2 regions of the Halobacillus sp. GSS1 genome follow, and region 1 is predicted to be linked to the other one. Evidence: riboswitches for the same ligand, from Rfam matches in the RefSeq annotation. Region 1 holds a riboswitch; the other holds the start of a gene.
The links. Region 1 has a riboswitch for FMN ahead of J0K78_RS14680 (ECF transporter S component). Riboswitches for the same ligand answer to the same signal wherever they lie in the genome.
Positions count from the first base shown of each region.

Region 2: it holds a riboswitch for FMN, as region 1 does, so the genes downstream of both, ribD (bifunctional diaminohydroxyphosphoribosylaminopyrimidine deaminase/5-amino-6-(5-phosphoribosylamino)uracil reductase RibD) here and J0K78_RS14680 (ECF transporter S component) in region 1, are expected to answer to the same signal.

Region 1 covers NZ_JAFLHE010000008.1:88,896-93,281, reverse strand. The annotation lists gene J0K78_RS14695 (1,4-dihydroxy-2-naphthoate polyprenyltransferase) at 1-52, shown strand, start outside; gene J0K78_RS14690 (hotdog fold thioesterase) at 780-1,172, shown strand; gene J0K78_RS14685 (TraR/DksA C4-type zinc finger protein) at 1,203-1,580, shown strand; gene J0K78_RS14680 (ECF transporter S component) at 1,612-2,208, opposite strand; FMN riboswitch at 2,362-2,507, opposite strand; gene J0K78_RS14675 (hypothetical protein) at 2,660-2,872, opposite strand; gene J0K78_RS14670 (M20/M25/M40 family metallo-hydrolase) at 2,971-4,029, opposite strand; gene J0K78_RS14665 (thioredoxin family protein) at 4,149-4,386, shown strand, end outside.
Region 2 covers NZ_JAFLHE010000006.1:31,791-36,176, reverse strand. The annotation lists gene J0K78_RS12980 (bifunctional 3,4-dihydroxy-2-butanone-4-phosphate synthase/GTP cyclohydrolase II) at 1-293, opposite strand, end outside; gene ribE (riboflavin synthase) at 306-956, opposite strand; gene ribD (bifunctional diaminohydroxyphosphoribosylaminopyrimidine deaminase/5-amino-6-(5-phosphoribosylamino)uracil reductase RibD) at 956-2,032, opposite strand; FMN riboswitch at 2,204-2,353, opposite strand; gene J0K78_RS12965 (glycoside hydrolase family 13 protein) at 2,649-4,310, shown strand; gene J0K78_RS12960 (OsmC family protein) at 4,378-4,386, opposite strand, start outside.

The DNA.
Region 1 (4,386 bases):
TTTTCTCCTGGGTCTATCCTTACTATTACACCTTAACTTCCCTCTTTCTTAAAAGAGAGAGCCAAGAAAAACACATCAGGAGCAACAAAAAAGGATGGTCCCCACCATCCTTTTTTTATTTTCACTAAAACTCCCGTTTGTGGAAGACTCAGTTTCGAGATTTTTGTTGAGTGTATGGGGCTGCGGGGAATGACTCGCTTTCCGCGGGAGCGCAAGGAGCACATACCGCGCATCGTTAAAAGAAGCCTTGTATAGTTGAAATAAAGAATGACAATATCCGGCCGTGGATACGGGGTCAGGGAAACGACGATTTGCAGTGCTTTGGAACAGCCAGTAAAAAACATACACATTCTTGTCCCCATCCGCTTTTCATGCGGACGGTTCCCAGACCCTGTTCTCACGCCGTATTCGTGCATGATCTCTGGTTAACACGCCTTTATAACGGCGTACGTGAACAAGACTTTATTACAGAGCTTGGCAGGTTACTGGTAGAGGGGGGCGAGAACCTCGTATGATGGAGGGCGGAGGGAAACGGTGAGACTCCTGTGGGAAGTGCGTGGTAGATGAGACCCCGCAGAGCGTTAGCTCGAGGAGGCTCATCACTCGCCCACGGAAAGCGAACCTTTTCCCGGAGCCCCCTAACCCCCCACAAAAGTCTTGAAACTGAGTCTTCAAGAAACCTGCCAGATTGTTGAACAAGTCATTTATATTTTCAGTAAGTAACATGAAGGTTTGACCATTTTTACAATGGGAATAATACAAAAAGGACGGGATGAAAAATGAATCAATCTATGATGAAGAATACATTGATGGAAGCACTAGGGATGGAAGTTTTGACGGCAGATGCGACGAAGGTGCAAATTCGTATGCCTGTCGATCACCGTACTCATCAACCTATGGGTTTTCTACATGGTGGAGCAAGTGTGGCATTAGCCGAGAGCGCTGCCAGCATCGGGGCATTTCTGAACATTGATCCTGATCAACAGCAAGTATTCGGAGTAGAAATCAATGCCAACCATATAAAAAGTGCCCGCGATGGATATGTAACTGGAACAGCGACTCCTGCTCATATCGGGAAAAATACGATGGTATGGGAAATACAAATTGTTAATGAAGCTGAAGAATTATTGTGTTTATCCCGATGCACTGTAGGAGTCGTCCCCAAAAAATAACCGAACAGTCCCGAAAGGAGTCACGTTACCATGTTGAATGATAAGCAAAAACAAAAATTCAAGGACCGCCTTTTAGAAATGAAAGAAGAAGCAGAAGCACAAATGGAAGAATACAGGGAAGACCAGGCTAAAGAAGATTACGAAAACGATCGAACCGGTGAAATATCAAGCGTGGCTGATCATCCTGGCGATCAGGGAACGGATCAATTTGAGAGAGCGAAAGAACAAACGTTTTATGAGCAGGCACGGGAAAAATTAATGGAAGTAAAAGATGCTTTGCAGCGTATGGAAGAGGGGCGGTATGGTCTGAGTGAAATGTCAGGGGAACCCATTCCAGTTGAGCGTTTGGAAGCCATGCCGACAGCACGTTATAAAGTGGAAGAAATTGAAGACCAAAAAAATAAGTAAAAAAAGCGAGGGGTTGATTCCCCTCGCTTTTTTATGCGGCTGACTGTCGTCGCACAGTTTTTTGTTCAATCCAATCCTTCATTTTGACGAATAACATGATAAACAAGGAACCAGCTATAGCACCTTTAATTACATTAAAAGGAAGGATTCCTGCTACGATTGTCATCCACTTCACATCTGCGCTCATTGTTTCCCATCCCATAAACCAGCTGTAAGCAGGAAGGATAAGGAAATAATTGAGCACACTCATTGTTATGGCCATAAAGACGGAACCAAAAATTAAACCTAATAGGAGTGATTTCATGGTCTTTCCTCTACGATAGATAACGGCAACCGGAACAATGAAGAGGACTCCGGCCAGGAAATTCGCTCCGACCCCGATGGGATCAGAAACTCCTGTGAAAATCATATATAGACCATTTTTCAACGCTTCCACAACAATACCTGCGAGCGGCGAAAATAATATCGCAGCTAGAAGAGCAGGAATGTCACTGACATCCACTTTTAAATACGGGGGTAAAAAAGGAAGCGGAAATTTCAAAAACATTAATACCATGGATATCGTACCAAGTAACGCTAAAATGACTAACTTTTGTAGCTTAGATGATTGCCCTGTGTAAGAGTTCATCATCAATCTCCTCCTTCATCTATACATCGATTCACATCCCAGATGAAGGTAAACGGCCTAAAAACACATAAAAATAACCCTGTAGCACTTTTTCGGGCTAAGAGGGTCGTGTCCATAGGAAATAGAGGTAGTGTTTAAGCTACCAGTTCCGTTCGACATCTTCTCCCATCCAGACTTTAACTGTCGGTCCCGGACTTTCACCGGGTCCACCGCATGGTCAAACCATACGGGTCACGGACTTAAAGAATTCACTTCTTCTTACCGTCGGTCGGGAATTGCACCCTGCCCCGAAGATGGAATCGATATGTTATTGTAATTTTATTCTATACAAAACGTTATGAACGCGCAAGTTTAATGTTTAGTGACTGATTCTTGTTGATAGAGTTTACTCTGGTTTATCTTAAAGAATGATGATAAAAAATAAACAAGGCGCAGAAATGCGCCTTGTTATTTATGCTGATGGAGACTGCATTTTATCTGTAGCATCTATAAACAGACGGAGAGTTGAAGAAACCGTGGATACATCGACAAGACCATCTTCACTATCTTTCACCTTATCAAGCTGCATGAGTAGGTATTCATCATACCCATGCAATTGTAGCTGCCCAGCACAAATTTTCCCCTTCAACGTCATAATTTGTTGATGCAGTAATTCCCGATCCATGCAGATCACTCCTTAATATAGAAGATTATATCTGCTATTCTTTCCAATTATGCGTTAAATAAACAAAACACCGAGGAGACTCCCCGGTGCTGTTAAGATTATTCTTCTAGCGGATTCAGACTTTCGTTTCCTGTCATGTTCTTAATCATTTCTACCATCAAGGAGACCTCTTCTTCGATGTCCTTTACACTAACCGTTTCTACAGGAGAATGCATATAGCGGAGTGGCAGAGAAACAAGACTGACCGGAACGCCTTTACCAGTAAGCCTCATTTTATCCGCATCCGTCCCTGTCATTCGAGGCGTCAGCTCATACTGCACGTCCATATCAAGAGATTTGGCTGTGCTTTCAAGAAGCTTATTAACCTTCCTGTTGATCGGTGCACCTTTTGCCAGGACAGGCCCTCCATCTAAACGTACATCCCCATGTTTATTTTTATTGACCCCTGGATAATCAGTAGCAAACGTCACATCACATGCAATGGCCATCGTCGGCTCGATGCCCGCTGCAGCAAAATAAGCCCCTCCCATGTTCGTCTCCTCATTAACGGTGCTTGCGGCATAGACCCCTACTTGAATATCCTCTTTAGAAAGCCTTCTCAATACTTCACCTACGATGAATTGTCCCGTACGGTTATCCAGACCACGTCCGGCTATGTATCGATCCATCAACAGCTCAGGCTCTCTTTTATAGACAGCGAGATCGCCAATTTGGACAAACTGCTCCATCTCTTCCTTTGATTTAGCTCCACAATCAATAAAAAGTTCGTCCAAACCGAAGTCACCTTTCAACCCACCATGATGTTGAGCGTTCACTCCAATAACTCCGGTCAATTCCTTTGCATAACCAAGGATGTTAACCTTCATCCCCACGGCTGCTTTTGGGTTGATTCCTCCCATTTTGTCAAAATGAAGATACCCTTGCTCATCAATACGGTTGATGACGAGAGCAATTTCATCACAGTGCCCGGCTAACAGGATCTTGAATTCCGCTTCTGGATTCAATACAGCGATCGCATTCCCGGCGTGGTCGGTTTTGATATCATCCGCATATGGACGCATCTCTTTGATCCATCTTTTTTGTATCTCCATCTCCATGCTTGACGGAGAAGGTGTGTTCAGCAATTCCATTAAAAAATTCAATCGTTCTTTTTCCATAATCATCCCCCTTTTCTTTTATCATACCAAAAAAGAGGAATACCATTATAATTAGACGCTTATTCTAAGCCTAATGAGGGAACATGATCTTGTACGGAGTTTGTAGAGGAGGAATACGAATGAACTTAGAAAACTGGTTTAATAAGGGAATGACAGCACAGACCTACGTCGATCACATGCAAACACACCAAAAGGACTTTATTTATATATATGAAAATTTCCCGGTCCCCATTGAAGATCAGCCCCTATTTGAGAAAGTGCAAAACAAAAAATTACGTGCCATTGTCCTTACAGAGGACTGGTGTGGGGATGCGATGCTGAACCTGCCAATTTTCTTAAAAATTGCAGAGCAGGGTC
Region 2 (4,386 bases), on a different contig from region 1:
GATATTCCCGTCGTTGTATCTTTGTGATCGATACTTACAGTAAAGGCCGTCTGATTGGGATCCGAATTGTTATCGACCATCGGCACAAGTTCTAAATCCTGAGCCAGATCATTCGTGATCGGGGCGCAGACAAGTCCGCGTCCGTGTTTGATCATAAAATTGATCATTTCAGAAGAAGCATACTCAGCAATCCCAATTAAATCTCCTTCATTTTCACGATCTTCGTCATCACATACAATGACAAGTTTTCCCTGCTTTAAATCTTCAATGGCTTTTTCAACTGAATCAAACATCATTTCACCCTCTTATGCAAAGCCGTTGTCAGAAAGAAACTGTTTGGACAGCCTCGACTTCGGCTCTTCTTTATTTTGTCCGCTCAAAAAATGAGCCACGTATTTTCCGATCATGTCGCACTCAATATTGACACTGTCACCAGGTCCTTTTGCACCGAGCACCGTGTGCTCCATCGTATGAGGAATAAGGGAAATTGTCACTTTGGAGTCATCGACACCAAAAACCGTCAGAGAAGTGCCGTCCACAGCAATGGACCCTTTATATACGAAATATTGGATAAGTTCATCAGGTAGTTCAATTTCATAATAAACGGCATTGGATTCAGGCTTTTTCGAAACGATTTTACCCGTTCCATCAATATGTCCGGAAACTAAATGTCCTCCGAAACGTCCGCCTGCAGCCATCGCCCTTTCCAGGTTCACCGGGTCACCCTGCTGAAGTTCATGAATGTTCGTAGCTCTGTAAGTTTCAGGCATGACGTCAAAAGAAACCGTCTGCTCCGAAAAGTTTGTTACAGTCAGACACACGCCATTGACGGAAATGCTGTCGCCTAATTTGACGTCTGTTAAAATTTCTTTGGCTGAAAGGTTCACTTCGAGTGCTTCGGTTTTATTTTTTACTGATTTTAATGTTCCTATTTCTTCAACGATCCCCGTAAACATTAAGATTCTCCTTTTCTAACGGAAACAATTTTCATGTCATCCCCTATTTTTTCAGTCGAAACGATTTCAAAGGTGCTTACATTCTTTAATTGTTGAATGCCTTTTCCGCCCACAGGTGTTAAGGCTTCTTTTCCTCCGATTAACTTCGGTGCCATATACGTCACGGTTTCATCCACTTTTCCCGCACGTACGAAGGCATCCGCAATCGTCGCTCCTCCTTCAACAAGCAAAGAAGTGACTTTTCGTTCTCCTAAATACCGCAGGACTTCTTCTATGGAAACCTCTTCACCATGAAGTGGGATGATGGTGACATGTTCATAGTTTTCAAAGGTATCCATCGCTTCTTTTTTCACATGATTCCCTGTGAACACCCATGTTGGCGCTGAGTCGTCCTGGATCAACTGAGAGGAAGGCGGTATCCTGAGATGGGTATCAAGGACGATCCTTTTTGGATGACGGCCTTCTCCCTCTATTCGCGTTGTCAGCTTAGGGTTATCCATCAGCACTGTATTGATTCCAACTAAGATGCCATCAGAGCGATGCCGATAGTGGTGACCATCACGGCGCGCTTCTTCACCCGTAATCCACTGGCTTTCTCCTGTGGATGTGGCGATCTTTCCATCCAAACTCATAGCCGTCTTCAAACGGACATAAGGTTCTTTCTTTTGGATGAAGTGAAAAAAGGAAGCATTGATTTCATCTGCCTCTTCTTTCAGCACCTCTGTCTTCACCTCAAGACCATGCTCTCTCATCATCCGAATACCTCTGCCGGATACTTTAGGATTGGGGTCATTCGATGCAACCACCACTCTTTTTATGCCAGCTTCCAAGATGGCTTCTGCACATGGGGGGGTCTGCCCATAGTGACTGCACGGTTCGAGTGTGACATAAATTTCTGCATCCCTCGCCTTCTCTCCTGCCATGCGGAGTGCATGGACTTCGGCATGAGGTTCTCCTGCCTTGACGTGAACACCTACGCCGACCATCTGATTATGCTTAACGACAATCGCAGCCACGGAAGGATTCGGACTTGTCTGACCAACCGTTTCCCGCGCCATATCTACAGCCATTCTCATATATCTTTCATCCCGATCCAAGACCTTCACCACCTTTTCCAACCGGCATGCTTTGCCGAAAAAAATAAAAAACCCTGAAGAAGACAGACTTCTCCAGGGTCGTTGAACGTAAATCGCATACACTTAAAAAAGGGTACACGTATTGCTTTGATTTTAGTACCTTTACGTTTCTACAACCTTCTCCCATCCAGACTTTAACTGTCGGCTTTGGAGTTTCACCAAATCAGGGAGAACCGTGCCTAACACTGATTCTCCGTCGCGGGCTCGGAGCATATGCTCATTACCGCCGGCTGGGATTTTCACCCGACCCCGAAGGTTTACGTTATTCAATTTTTCGTTACAATATGAATCATATCGGATTTATTTATAAAGTGCAATTCAAATGAACTCCTCTATTTTCATTTTTCACTACAATTCCTATTGTAAAAACAGATAAAATCGGATAAGATAGATTACATTAAGAAAACGTTTGCACAAACCTTGAAAGAACTTATGAAAATATTAATCCATTAAAAGCTTGGGAAGTAATCAAGTTTTTATTTTTTCACAAAATGCGCAATCGGTTGCATATATCTGGAATAGGCAACTGTAATTGTAATGAAATGAGGGAAATCTTATGGAACGTGTATGGTGGAAGGAAGCGGTTGGATACCAAGTCTATCCTCGCAGTTTCCAAGATTCGAACGGTGACGGAATCGGGGATTTGCAAGGTATGATCGACAGGCTTGATTATTTAAAAGAAATGGGCATTGATTTTATTTGGATCTGCCCGATGTACAAGTCTCCCAAAGATGACAATGGCTACGATATCTCTGATTATCAGGACATTCTAGAGGAATTCGGGACGATGGCAGATTTCGATCGATTGCTTCAGGAAGTTCACAAACGGGACATGAAACTGATCATTGATCTTGTGCTCAACCATACAAGTGATGAGCACCCATGGTTCATCGAATCTAGAAGATCTAAAGACAATCCGAAGCGTGACTGGTACATTTGGCGGGACGGAAAAAACGGTGCCGAACCAAACAACTGGGAAAGTATCTTTGATGGTTCTGCCTGGCAGTACGATGAAGAAACAGAGCAATATTATTTGCACGTGTTCTCCACCAAGCAGCCGGATCTGAACTGGGAAAACCCTGAAGTCCGTGAAGCTTTGTATGACACCGTCAACTGGTGGCTTGAGAAAGGCATTGATGGTTTCCGTATCGATGCCATTAGTCACATTAAAAAGCGACCGAACTTTCCTGATATGCCAAATCCGAAGAAAGAGAAATACGTATCTTCCTTCGATATGCACATGAACCAGAAAGGCATCCATGAATTCTTACAGGAATTCAAAGACGAAACATACAGTAATTATGACGTCATGACCGTCGGCGAAGCGAATGGTGTTAGTGCCGACGAAGCCGATCTTTGGGTTGGAGACAACGGGAAAATGGACATGATTTTCCAATTTGAACATTTGGATCTCTGGGATCAGGATGCAGAGCAACAGCTCGATATCCCTGGGTTGAAAGAAGTACTTACACGCTGGCAGAAAGCTTTGGAGGGTGACGGATGGAACGCTCTATTCGTAGAAAACCACGATAAAGCCCGTGTTGTATCTACGTGGGGAGACGACGAAGTCTATTGGAGGGAAAGTGCAACATCCATTGCAACGATGTATTTCTTCATGCAAGGAACACCGTACATCTATCAGGGACAGGAAATCGGTATGACAAATGTGGCCTTCCCTTCTATCGAAGATTATGATGATGTCGCAGCGAAGAATTTATACAAGGCAAAAAAAGAAAAAGGCATGTCTCACGAAGAAATCATGCAGATTCTTTGGAATACCTCCAGGGATAATAGCCGGACGCCTATGCAGTGGAGCCATGAGGAAAATGCCGGATTCACAAGCGGAACGCCTTGGATGAAAATCAATCCGAACTACAAGGTCATCAATGTCGCAGACCAGCAGGACGACCCTCATTCAATTCTGAATCATTATAAAGAAATGATTCGTCTGAAGAAACACTATGACCTCTTCACCTATGGGACGTATGAGTTGATTCTTCCAGATGACAAACAGATTTATGCTTATACGAGAACACTTGGCGATCAGACAGCTCTAGTGATCTCGAACCTGACTAAAAAGACAGCAGCATTCAAGTCTTCTTATAAACTAAATTCGAACGACTTAATCCTCTCAAACCTGATTGTTGATAAACATGTGGATGAAAATCGTTTTACACTTAAACCTTTCGAAGCACGAGTCTATTTATTAACCCAATAACTCCTGATTCTCCATCAGCTTGAAGGTAACAAAAAAGGACGGCCACCTCACAGGGCCGTCCTTTTTGTCATTTAGC